Regions from separate parts of the Halanaerobium sp. genome, predicted to be linked through region 1. Evidence: riboswitches for the same ligand, from Rfam matches in the RefSeq annotation. Region 1 holds a riboswitch; the other holds the start of a gene.
The links. Region 1 has a riboswitch for lysine ahead of lysA (diaminopimelate decarboxylase). Riboswitches for the same ligand answer to the same signal wherever they lie in the genome.
Positions count from the first base shown of each region.

Region 2: linked by a shared signal. The riboswitch ahead of CI949_RS04175 (Na+/H+ antiporter NhaC family protein) and the one ahead of lysA (diaminopimelate decarboxylase) in region 1 are both predicted to bind lysine.

Region 1 is NZ_QBLR01000048.1:7,888-14,761, forward strand. It holds gene CI949_RS07230 (aspartate aminotransferase family protein) at 1-1,096, opposite strand, end outside; gene dapD (2,3,4,5-tetrahydropyridine-2,6-dicarboxylate N-acetyltransferase) at 1,266-1,964, opposite strand; gene CI949_RS07240 (4-hydroxy-tetrahydrodipicolinate reductase) at 2,011-2,664, opposite strand; gene dapA (4-hydroxy-tetrahydrodipicolinate synthase) at 2,661-3,539, opposite strand; gene lysA (diaminopimelate decarboxylase) at 3,541-4,773, opposite strand; lysine riboswitch at 4,912-5,101, opposite strand; gene CI949_RS07255 (hypothetical protein) at 5,235-5,729, opposite strand; gene gdhA (NADP-specific glutamate dehydrogenase) at 5,928-6,874, shown strand, end outside.
Region 2 is NZ_QBLR01000021.1:17,195-24,068, reverse strand. It holds gene CI949_RS04195 (acetate/propionate family kinase) at 1-402, opposite strand, end outside; gene pta (phosphate acetyltransferase) at 422-1,420, opposite strand; gene CI949_RS04185 (nucleotidyltransferase) at 1,608-2,894, shown strand; gene CI949_RS04180 (PDZ domain-containing protein) at 2,902-3,912, opposite strand; lysine riboswitch at 4,153-4,333, shown strand; gene CI949_RS04175 (Na+/H+ antiporter NhaC family protein) at 4,441-5,982, shown strand; gene CI949_RS04170 (EAL domain-containing protein) at 6,065-6,874, opposite strand, start outside.

The DNA of each region.
Region 1 (6,874 bases):
CTACCAGTTCATCAATTTCAAATTTAGTAATATTAAGTGCCGGTAAAAAGCGGATCACTTTACCTTTAACTATATTAAGCAGAACTCCTTCTGCCTGAGCCTGATCTCTTAAATCAGGAATTTCTTCTTTTAGTTCAATTCCAAGCATTAAGCCAATTCCTCTAACTTCTTTAATCTTATCGGATTCAAGTTCTTTTAATTTATTTAAAAAATATTCTCCTCTTTCAGCAATTGAATCTTCCATTGTCTCTAATTTTTCCAGCACCACTTTTGCCCCTCTTAAGGCCAGTGGGTTGGGAGCAAAGGTTGAGCCGTGATCACCTGGTTCTAAAACCTCGGTCATTTCTCCCTTCATAACCACAGCACCCAGAGGTAGACCACCACCAAGTGCTTTAGCAGCAGTAATTAAATCAGGTTTAAGATCAAAGTGTTCGTAGGAATATCTTTCTGCTGTTCTGTAAAGACCGGCCTGAACCTCATCAACCGCCAGAATCCAGTTATTCTGATCAATCTTCTTATTTAATTCAGCTACAAATTCTGCTGATGCCGGCTGAACTCCACCAGAGCCCTGCAGTGGTTCAAAAAACACTGCCTTGATATCAGGGTTTTGAGCTGCAGTCTCTTTTAGACTCTCAAGATCATTAAACTCAGCTTCGATTGTATCCGGCAGCAGAGGCTTAAACTGATCTCTGATCCCGGGGAAACCATTAACCGAAAGTGCTCCCAGGCTTCTGCCGTGGAAAGAATTGCTGAAAAATAGTATCTTGCCTTCTCCAATTTTCTTTTTAATAATCTTTAAAGCAAGCTCAGTTGCCTCGGTCCCAGAATTAACAAAAAATGCTTTATCACCAGGGTCAGTTATTAACTCAGCTACTCTTTCTGTATCCTGGTCCAAAAAATAATTAGATGTATGTGCATATTTATGCAGTTTATCACTGATTGCATCCACAACTTCAGGGTGGCTGTGGCCTAAGGCCATTACACCAATGCCCGCAAAGGTATCAAAGTATTTATTGCCTTCCTGATCGTAGATATATACTCCTTCTGCCTTCTCGATTGTAAAATCATAACTGTTATAAAGTTCTAAATAACGCATTTTAATACACCCTTTTTAAAATTATTTGGGGAAATTTATATTCCTGCCTATTTAAAAGCTGACCAGAATAAATCCAGCCAGCTTAGAATTTATACTTTTAAGTTTTTATAACTTAATTTAGAATGATTTTTAATAAATCATAATCTAATCTATTTTTATTTATAGCTATTTACAGCTGACGCAGACTGGCCATTACTTCAGTTTTCTGTTTTGTCTTGTCATCTACATCCTTAATCTTTTTAGCAGGAGCACCGGCATAAACAGCGCCTGCAGGTACATCATCAATTACAATTGAGCCTGCTGCAATTACAGCACCTTCACCGATCTGAACTCCTTCTAAAACAACTGCATTGGCACCGATTAGGACATTATCTTCCACAACAACCGGGTCAGCACTCGGCGGCTCAATTACTCCAGCCAGCACAGTTCCCGCACCGATATGGCAGTTGTCACCAACAGTCGCCCGTCCTCCGAGCACTGTATTCATATCAATCATTGTATTGGCGCCAATCTTAGCCCCAATGTTGATTACTGCTCCCATCATTAAAACACAGCCATCACCAATTTCAACCTGATCCCGGATATGTACCCCTGGCTCTATGCGGCAGTTGTACTGGCTGTAATCAGCTAACGGAATAGCAGAATTTAATCTGTCCATTTCAATTCTGGACTGAGTTAATTTATCGCCCAGCTTTTCTTTTAAAGATTCTGCTTCTTTCAGCTCACAAAAAACAACGCCGGAGCTGTCATCACCATAATATTCGTAGCTGCTTAAAACTTCTTTTAATCCTTCACCCTGGATATAAAACTTAATAGGTGTTTTTTTAGTTGAATTTGAAATATAGTCAATTAAATCGTAAGAATTCATTTTTTTGCCTCCACTTATATCTTTTTATTAAATTTATCATTTTGTCTTAAGATTGATCACTTAAAATTTGACTGAATGTATAAAAACCAGGATCAAGCTCTAAAATTGCCTCAGCACTCATTAAGACACCTCTGGTAAAAGCCTCTCTTGAGTAAGCTCTGTGCTTTAAAGTCAGCACCTCACCGGTACTGGCAAAGTCAACTTCGTGTTCCCCAAACTCTGATCCCAGTCTTTTAGAATGCATTTCTACCTCTCTATCCAGAAGATCTCCCAGCATAATTGCTGTTCCGGATGGTTTATCCTTTTTAAAACGGTGGTGAGTTTCGGAAATTTCAATATCCCAGTCCTGGTCCACATACTGATTTACCTTTTTGATCAGTTCAGATAAGATATTAATACCAATCGAAAAGTTAAAGCTCTGAATCACCGGTGCTTTTTCTGCCAGTTGATCCAACTTAGTAAAATCTTCTTCATCAAGTCCAGTTGTTCCTATAACCAGCGGCACCTCTTTTTCTTCAATCACTCTGACTGTATCAGAAAAGGCTTCTTTTAAAGAAAAATCGATAATCACTTCCGGCTTTTCTATTTCTTTTTCACCGTTTTCATCTTTCTGATAGACCAGCTCGTAACCGGCTTCAGAAAATAATTCTTCTATTGCCTGGCCCATCCGGCCTGAATATCCTATAATTCCATACTTCATACTATATCAAGCTCCTTCATTTCTGTTAAGATTAACTGCTGATGCTCTTTACTTAAATTAACTAAGGGACGTCGCAGATTATTATTGGAGAGCCCAAGCTGCTGCATCGCAAATTTAATTGGAATTGGATTAACATCAACAAATATTAAGCGCATTAGTTTTAAGTATTTATAATGTAGGTCTCTGGCTGCCTGATAATCCTCAGCTAAAATATGAGAAGTGATTTTTTTCATTACACCCGGCAGTAAATTAGAAAATACAGAGATAACTCCACTGCCTCCGGACATCATCAGCGGTAAAGCCTGGTCATCATTGCCGGAAAGAATTGTTTTATTGGCTCTGACCAGCTCAATCACATTTAAAATCTGGCTCATATCACCACTGGCTTCTTTGATGGCTGCAATATTATCTTCCATTTCGGACATTTTCTTAAAAGTTTCCGGCTCAATATTAACTCCGGTTCGGGAAGGAACATTATAGGCAATGATCGGCAGCTCAGTTTTTCTGGCCACATATGTGTAGTGGTCAATTAAACCCTGCTGGCTTGTTTTATTATAATAAGGGGTTACTATTAAGAGTCCATCAGCACCATTTTCTGCTGCCAGCTCATTCATTTCAACAACCTTAGAGGTATCATTGGTTCCAGTTCCAACAATTACCGGCACCTTACCATCAGCCTTGCTAACTGCCATTTCTGTTAGCAGTCTTCTTTCTTCTAAATGAACGGTAGGTGATTCCCCAGTTGTTCCCAGCACAACCAGAGCATCAACTTCATTTTCTAATTGATGGTCCAAAATCTTATCAAAAAGCTCGTAATCAACTTCACCGTTGTCCTTAAAAGGAGTAATTAACGCCGTACCTACACCTTTAAACATATTAATAGCCTCCTATTACAGTAGTTGTGTAATCTTCAAAAGTCTCATCCCGCCTGATCTGTTTAACCTCACCGTCAGTTGTGTATAAAAACTCTCCATTTCTGAGCATACCATTATAATTAAAACCCATTGCGTGTCCGTGAGCACCCGTATCGTGAATAACCAGTAGGTCACCCAGTTTACTTAGCGGCAGCCTGCGGTCAATTGCAAACTTATCATTATTTTCACAGAGGGAGCCGATTACATCATATTCTTCAAATTTATCTTCTCCTCTGGCTTCTGCATCAATATTTGTTAAATGGTGATAGCTTCTGTACATGGCAGGCCTCATTAAATCAGACATTGAAGCATCTACACCCAGGTAGTTTTTATAAGTTTCTTTTTCCTTGATCACCCTGGTTACTAAATAGCCTGACTCTCCGGTAATGTAGCGGCCTGATTCCATATAAATTTTAGGCTGCAGTCCATTTGACTTTAAAACTTTATCGTATGATTCATTAACTGCACCTGCAATCGCTTCGACATCAACCTCTGTCTCAGCCTGATAGGGTATTCCGATTCCTCCCCCAATATTAATGAAGTCAATTTCAACTTGATATTCTTCAATTATCTCTCTGGCAAAATTGAAAAGCATTTCTGTATATTCACCAAAAATCTGTGGGTCGTTTTCATTAGAAACTACCATAGTGTGCAGTCCAATTGAGTCGATTCCCTGCTCACTCAAAAAAGCCACCGCTTCTTTAATCTGTTCTGCAGTTGAACCAAATTTTGACTCTTTGGAATCACCCATTATTTCATTTTCAATTGAGCCGGGGTTTAGTCTAAAACAGATATTATCCGGTATTATCTTATTTTCAAAAAGCTCATAAATATCTGCAGCCCAGTCAATATTAATAATACAGCCGCGGTCAACTGCATATTGATAGGCATCCATGGTGGTCAGATTGGAAGTAAACATTATCTCCTCACCATTAAAGCCGGCAGCTTCTGCCAGTTTAATTTCCGGCACAGTTGCTGCATCAACTCCACAGCTATTTTCCTTCATCACCTTTAAAATATGAGGGTTGGGATTGGCCTTAATGGCAAAATACTCCTTAAAATCCACCCAGCTAAAGGCACTGATCAGTCTATTTAAACGGTCTACAATTGTCCTTTCGTCATAAATATGAAAAGGAGTTCCATATTCGTTAACTGTCTCTCTAATTTTTACTTCAGGTATAGTTATTGTTTTCATAAATCTACTCCATTTTTAAATTATTGTCTAAAATTATTTTATCACAATTTGCTGGCAAAAGAAAAATATCTATAGATAACAAAAACTCAGCGAAATCGCTGAGTTAAATACTAATTCAGAGAAATCACCTCTTCCATCTTTTGAGATAGCTCAACATTAAAAGTCTGGATAAACTCTTAATGACAGTTCTGTATATTTTTTATACAGACCCAGCAGACAGCCATTAAACCCTGGCTGAAAACTTCGGCAAATTAGCCTTTCTTCTGCAGCAGCGGTTTAAGCTTAAGCCGGCAGAATACTGATCAAAATTTGCGCCTCTACCTCACCAGAAGTGATGAGGCATTTTCCTATTGAAATTTATTATCTTTATAACTTTGTTTAAGTATATATAATTGAAGAAAAGTTGTCAAGAAATAACTGATAATTTTTCTCACTAAATTTCTAGCTTCAAGTAATAGCCTTTATAGCCTCTTATCTATTTCCGGAATAATCAAAATAAGAGCAGCAGCAACAAAGCTAGAAGTAAAACTGTAAAGTAGTAATAATAAAATTGGATTACCGGCAGCCACTGAAGCCAGCACATTTCTCAGCGCCGTCCCTAAAATTGTATCGGTTAGAGTTAAAGTAAAATAAAAACCGCCTCCAAAGCCGACAGCTAAGATCAAAAAACTAAAGAATTTACTGTAGTTTTGCCTTAAAATTCTTTTGATTAAAACAGCCATTACAGCATAGAAGAAAATAAAAAATAACTGCTGAAAAAAGAAAAGTAAGGCCATAATAAAGTTAAGTAGAACTAAAGTAGTATATTCTCTGAGACTAAACTTGGAATAATTTAGATATAAAATTGTAGGAACAGTAACTGCATTAAAGACATTGGTCGTTCCTTTAAAAAGAATAAAAGAAATAGTAATTAATGATAAACTGATTGCTGTATGGGTAAGTTCTCTTGTTTTCAAATTTTATCCTCCCAGGAAATATATTGCTCTTACTAATTGATTATATTAATCTAAAGCTCGACTGTCAAGTTAAAGCACTAAAGAAGTATCCTTGTATACACTCAAAACTTTGACTGTTTTAATTGATTTTAAGTGAAATTTATATTAAGATTAATTTGTGATAGTTTAATGATAAAAAATTTTTGAGGAGTGAGAAGCATGAGCAATTATACTGAGCGAATTTTAGAAATGGTAAAGAACAGAAATCCAGGTGAAGTTGAATTTCATCAGGCTGTTGAAGAAGTTTTAGAATCTTTAAATCCGGTTTTTGATAAACATCCTGAATACGAAGAAAATGGAATTTTAGAAAGAATTGTTGAGCCGGAAAGACAGATCATCTTCCGTGTTCCCTGGGTCGATGATAATGGAAAAACCCATGTCAATCGTGGTTTTAGAATTGAATTCAATTCAGCCCTGGGACCTTATAAAGGTGGACTAAGATTTCATCCTTCAGTGTATACAGGTATAGTAAAGTTTTTAGGTTTTGAACAGATCTTTAAAAATGCTCTAACCGGTCGCCCTATTGGTGGCGGTAAGGGTGGAAGTGATTTTGATCCTAAGGGTAAATCTGACCAGGAAGTTATGCGCTTCTGTCAGAGTTTCATGACTGAGCTGGCCCGCCATATTGGAGATAAAACTGATGTTCCGGCTGGAGACATTGGTGTTGGCGGCCGAGAAATTGGTTATCTCTTTGGACAGTACAAAAGAATTAAAAATAGATATGAGGCAGGAGTTTTAACTGGTAAAGGTTTAGACTGGGGTGGAAGTCTGGTCAGGACTGAAGCTACAGGTTATGGTTTAGTCTACATACTGGAAGAAATGCTTAAGGAAAATAAAATTTCTTTAAATGATAAAAAAGTTGTTATTTCCGGTTCCGGTAATGTTGCTATCTATGCTAATGAAAAAATAACTCAGCTGGGAGCTACAGTTGTAGCAATGAGTGATTCCTCCGGTTATTTATATGATGAAAACGGAATCGACCTTGATCTGGTTAAAGAAATCAAGGAAGTTGACCGCGGCAGAATTAAGGAATATTTAGAAGAATATCCTGATGCCGAATACTATGATAACTGCAGTGATATCTGGTCAGTTGACTGTGACATAGC
Region 2 (6,874 bases), on a different contig from region 1:
ACAGACTTTAATCCCCATAATATTAGGAGGATTGTGTAAAGGAGCTAAATCAGCAACATCTTCCAGTTTTTTAATTGCCTGATCATCAATTATAGTAGATTCTGCAAATGCTTCCCCACCGTGAACAATTCGGTGTCCAATCGCCTCTACTTCATCCATATCTTCCAGTACACCGTGGTCTTTGGAAAGCAGTGTTTCTATTAATAATTCAATTCCTACCTTATGTGTAGGAATATCTTTTTCAATTACAATTTCTTCACCTGCACCATTTTCATATTCTAAAAATGAGTCATCAATTCCAATTCTTTGAATTAAACCCTTTGCCAGTACACTCTCTGTTTCCATATTGAATAACTGATACTTTAAAGACGAACTACCACTATTAATTACAAGTATTTTCATTTTCTTCCCCCTATAAATTTTATTTATTTTGAGCCTGTACTGCTGTAATTGCTGTTAAATTAACAACATCATCTACTGAACAGCCGCGAGACAGGTCATTGATTGGTGCTGCCAGCCCCTGTAGAATTGGACCAACTGCATCTGCACCTGCAAGTCTCTGTACAAGCTTATAACCAATATTTCCTGACTGTAAATCAGGGAAAACTAAAACATTTGCTCTTCCAGCTATTTCACTGTCTGGAGCTTTTCTTTGACCAACACTTTCTACTAAAGCAGCATCTGCCTGCATTTCACCGTCAATCTTTAAATGAGGTGCATTCTGATGGGCAATCTTTACTGCCTGCTGTACATTATCTACATTTTCATGCCGGGCACTGCCCATTGTGGAGAATGAAAGCATCGCTACTTTTGGATCAAAATCTAATAATCTGTGTGCTGTATCAGCTGTAGTTATCGCTATCTCTGCCAGCTGTTCTGAATTTGGAGCTGGATTTACAGCACAGTCAGAAAAGACCATTACTCCCTCTTCTCCAAATGATTTATCTTTAAGGACCATTATAATTGCACTGGAAACTGTTGAAATCCCTTCTGCAGTTTTTACTATCTGAAAAGCCGGTCTTAAAACATTACCGGTTGCATTAGCTGCTCCGGCAACCATTCCATCTGCTTTATCTGTATAAATCATCATTGTTCCAAAATACAGTGGGTCTTTGATAGCTTTTTCTGCTTCTTCCCGGCTAATCCCTTTATGTTTTCTTAATTCAAAAAATTCATCTCTGAACTCAGTTATGTAATCAGAATTTTCAGGATCAATAATTTCAACCCCGTCTAAATCAACTTCATACTCCTCTGCAGATTTTTGAATAGATTTTAGATTACCTAAAATTACAATTTCGGCAATCCCTTCAGCTTCTATTTCTGCTGCGGCTTTAACTATTCTTTCGTCATCACCTTCAGCAAAAACAATTTTCTTTAAATCAGAAGCTGCTCTCTCCTTGAAATTTTTAAGTACATCCATCTTAAATATCCTCCCCCGTGGTTTTAAAATATGTAATTTGTTCTTTATATATTTATTTGCTATTATATATATAATACTGTGTTAAAGTATCAAATCCTTCTTTATAGAAAGAAGTTCGAAAAGTAAAACTTTTATTATACAGTAGTACTTAATTAATTAAATCAAATTTAAATAATGAGGTGTTTTTATGGCATTAACTGCATTGATTACAGAATATAACCCTTTTCATAATGGTCATCAATATCATCTAAACCAGAGTAAAAAAATAACAAAAAATGATGAGCTGCTTGTAATTATGAGTGGGAATTTTACTCAGCGTGGAGATGCAGCTCTTTTAGATAAATGGGCTCGAACACGGCAGGCCCTAAAATGTGGTGCTGATCTTGTTCTAGAACTCCCTTTAATTTATAATATTCGGAGTGCTGAATATTTTGCTCATTACTCGGTTTTAAGTTTAGAAAAAACTAAGCTGGTAGATTCAATTGTCTTCGGCAGTGAAGCCGGCAATATTGAGATCCTTACTGCTGCTGCAGACGCATTTGCAAATGAAAGCTCTGAATTTAAAGCTGAACTGCAGAGATATTTGAAAACTGGTATTGATTTTCCAACCGCAAGGCGCCAAGCCCTCCTTGCCTGCATTCAGTATTATCCAAAGCTGCAGAAATTTAACAAAAATCATATCGAAAAAGTATTGAAAGCTCCCAATAACATCCTGGGCATAGAATATCTAAAGTCATTAATTAAGTTAGATTCAGATATCAAGCCATATACTATTAAAAGAACCGGTACAGACTACCACAGCCAAAATATAAATAAAAACTATGCCAGCGCTTCCCTGATCAGAAATATTATTAATTCTAAAGCCCGGGCTGAGGCAGTGACTGATGTCAGAAGTTTAATGCCAGCTGAGTCCTGGAAAATTTTAAAAGATGAAATCAAACAGGGACGTTATGTTACAAAGAAGGCTGAAGAAAAGCTTTTCAACAAAGTAGTTGATCAGTTAAGACGCCTTCAGGCTGATGATTTAAGAAAATATAAGGGTATTAAAAACGGACTGGAAAATAGAATAATTGAGAAAGCAGCGGCTGCTTTTAATACTGACTCATTTCTGGAATCATTAAAATCAAAAAATCTAACAGAAAGCAGACTTAAAAGAAAACTGCTGCAACTTTATTTTGAGCTTGACGCTGAAAAAATAAAGCTGGTAGAGGAAAATGCTCCTCACTATCTAAGAGTGCTGGGAATCCGAAGAGGTAAAGAACATTTACTTTCTCAGCTTAAAGAAAAATCTGGGCTTGAAATAATAATCAATCCAGCTGCAGAATTAAATTCTGTTGATTTAAAGACCAGCAGTCCACTTGAGCTTTCATTGAGTTATGATCTTCTGGCCTCAGATCTTTATTCACTGCTTTATCAGAATTCAACACACAGCCAGGCCAACAGAGATTTTTATCAAAAATTAATAAAAATCTAAATAAGATTTAGATTTTAAGGTCTTTTTCAAGATATTCAATAATATCATCAATATTAGTAACTTTTAACAGCTCTAAATTACCAGCATATTCAGAAGCTTTTTTATAATTTTCTTCTGGTACAATAAATAGATCAACACCGGCTTCTTTAGCTGCCATTATCTTATATTCAACACCATCTATTCGGCCAATTTCTCCGTTAAGACTGATTGTTCCAGTCCCAGCTATTCTTTTGCCTCCAGTAATATCTGATGGTATTAATTGGTTGTAGATTTCCATGCTAAACATACTACCTGCTGAAGGACCAATAATATTTTTTGTGTCAAAGCTAACTTCGCGTGGAATATTATAATCCAATCCTTTAGACCTTATTAAAACTCCAATAGAAGGATTTCCTTCATTGCCTTCAAGTTCAACTGTTTTTAGATTGAAGTTTATTTTTTTATTGTCCCTCAAAACTGTAATTTCAACTGCATCTCCAATCTCCCGGTTTTTAATTATATTAACTGCATCAGCAGCCATTTCTACCTTTTTACCATCCACAGCTATAATTAAATCCCCGGATTTTAATTTATTATAGGCACTTCCATCTTCCATAACCTCTACGACTTCTGCACCTTCTCCTGAAACCTCAACCTCATAACCAGCCTGTCTAAAGGCAACCGCCTGAGCCTGAAGTTTGCTTTCCTCCATCAGCTCAGCCATTAATTCTATATATTCATTCATTTCCATGTTTTCCGGCAGCTGTTCAGAAATAGCAGTTAACTCTTTATCTTCTGGCTCAAAAACACTAATATAAAAATAATCCCAGGCCATAGCTCTTCTGGTACTGACTGCAGTCAGTAAAAACTCTCCTTCATTTTCATAACCATCCTTCACCTCAATCATTGGCGAAAGTTCAGCCGCAATACCGGGCTCCATAACCTGATAGGGCAGTGGTATAAAATGACTAATAACAAACAAGATAAATATTATTCCTATTAAACGAGAATAAAAATTTTTTAACCTTTTGTTTCTCATAAAGATCTTCCTTTTTGATTAATTTATTGGTATTCAGCAGCAAAAAAGCTGCTGAAACAGAAACTTTTAGACCACTCTCAAAAAAAGTCAACATATCTATTATATATTATAAACCCTGTTCAATGCAAAATTTTTTCCAGATTTCTTGACATAAATTACAGGCTGGGTTATAATTTTATATGAAATTGAATATTGAGAAATGATTAGCTATTGCTAATCATAATAAATACCTCATCTAATTGATGAGGTAGAGGAGCAGAAAAAATCAGTAATTCTAAACTCAAGCTTGAATCCAGTTTATATTTAGAATGAAAGGGTTTTCTGCCGAAGTGGGGTTTTTAGGATTCAAAAATCCCGCTGGGGCTGTACATAAAATGTACAGAACTGTCATAGTATTATACTATGTTGTGCTATCTCAGAATAAGGATGAGGCGATTTTTGCTATTAACCCGGCATATCGCCGGGTATTTTTTATGCCCTAAAACTTTTATTCAATTTTTAGAAAACAAAAACTAGGAGGCTTTATTTATGGAAAGTTATGGTATTATTTCTCTGCTGCCGCCACTGCTGGCTATCATTTTAGCCTGGTGGAGCAAACAGGTTGTTCTGTCTTTATTTTTAGGAGTTTTTGCAGGTGCACTGATTACAAATGGATATAATCCAATCTTTGCTTTTATGCATACTCTGGATGATTATATTTTAGCTTCACTTGCTGATTCCTGGAATGCCGGTATTATTTTGTTTTTACTGGCAATGGGAGGTATGATCGGGATAATTAATAAATCAGGCGGGATTATTGCTATCGGTGAATATGTTGCCGAAAAGGCAAATTCTGTACTTAAAACTCAACTTGCAGCCTGGTTTATGGGAGTTCTGATCTTTTTTGATGATTACGCAAATACCTTAATTGTTGGAAACACAATGCGCCCAATAACTGATAAAATGAAAATTTCAAGAGAAAAATTGGCTTTTATAGTTGATTTAACTGCTGCCGCAGTTTCAAGTATTGTGCCAATTTCAACCTGGATTGCTTTTGAAGTTGGAGTAATTAGAGATGGCTTTGATTCTCTCGGGCTGGAAATGAATGCTTATGGAACCTTTGTGCAAACTATACCTTATCGTTTTTACAGTATTTTTGCACTTGGTTTTGCTTTAATAATTATCTTTACTGCCAAAGATTTTGGACCGATGTTAAAGGCAGAAAAAAGAGCACGCTCAACTGGGGAAACTTTGAGACCGGGATCTACTCCGATGGTTTCTCAGGAAATGGAAGAAATTGAACAACCAGAAGGAAAAAGTTTTACCTTTAGCAATTCATTTTTACCTATTATTGGAGTTATTCTAATCACTCTAATTGGCCTCTGGTATAATGGCGGTGGTTTGAAAGCTGGAACTTCAGTTAGAGATGCTTTTGGTAATGCTGATGCAAGTATTGTTCTTCTCTGGGCAGCCATTACAGGTAGTTTTATCGCAGGAATTCTTTCTTTTTCTAAGGGGATTCTCAATATCAGCGAAACTGTTGACGGCTGGATTGATGGAGCAAAATCAATGTTTATTGCCTGTTTAATCCTTGTTTTAGCCTGGTCTATCGGTAGTATTACCGAAGATTTAGGAACTGCAAATTACTTAGTAGGTATTTTAGAAGGAAACATTATTCCAGAAATTGTTCCGATGGTGATTTTTGCTTTTTCTGCATTTATTGCCTTTACAATTGGAAGTTCCTGGGGAACTGTAGCTATTGTAATGCCGCTTGCTATTCCTCTTGCAAACTCAATTGGAATACCAATGCTGCCTACAATTGCTGCTGTCTTAACAGCAAGTGTAATGGGAGACCACTGTTCACCAATTTCTGATACAACTATCATGTCTTCTACAGCCTCTGCTGTTGATCATATGGATCATGTCAGCACTCAGATGCCTTATGCTTTAACAGTTGGACTGGTAGCTGCTTTATTCGGCTTTTTACCAGCTGGCTTTGGACTGTCATCTGTTTACCTATTACCTTTAGGACTTATCGTTCTTTACCTGATTGTTAGTTTCTTTGGTAAAAAAGCAGAAGAAGTCATTTAACTTAATTATCTAAAATCAAATAGATAGATAAAACTGCAGAAGACCGCTCTTAAAAAAGAGCGGTCTTTAATAATTTAAATATTTATTTATCACTATATATTTTTTCAAGCTCAACTTCCGGCATTGGTGGATTAAAATAATATCCCTGAATAATATCATTATTAAGCTGATTAAGAGATTCTAATTCAATTTCTTTTTCTACACCTTCAGCTATAGTCTTTAATTTTAAAAGATGAGCAATATTAATTATTGATTCCACAATATTTCTGCCATCATCACTTAAGGTCATATTCCGGATAAATGAAATATCGATTTTAAGATAATCAATCGGAAATTTCTGCAGATAACTAAATGACGAATATCCCGTCCCAAAATCATCAATGGAAATAGAAAATCCCTTTTCCTTCATTTTGTTCATTACTTTTAAGCTGTGATTAACATCATCCATGGCACTAGATTCTGTAATTTCAAAATTAATTAAGTTGTTATCTATACCAGCAGTTTCTATAATCTGGTAAATACTCTGCAGATGGTTACTATCTTCAAGCTGTCTGGCGGACAGATTAATAGAAATTGGAACAACTTTAAAACCGGAATTCAGCCAGTTTTTTATACTTTTAACTACTTTATTAATAACAATTAGACCTACTTTTTTAATTAGCTGAGAATTTTCTAAAACAGGAATAAACTCTGCCGGTGATATCAGACCTTTATCCGGACTCTGCCACCTAATCAGGGCTTCCATTCCATAAAGGTCTTTAGTTTTCCCTTTGTAGTAGGGCTGATAATAAATTACAAATTCATCATTTTTTATTGCCTGATCAAGCCTGGCCTCCATTTTAGTAAATTGTTTAATTTCCTGGTTCATCTCCCGGTCAAAAAAAGCGTAATC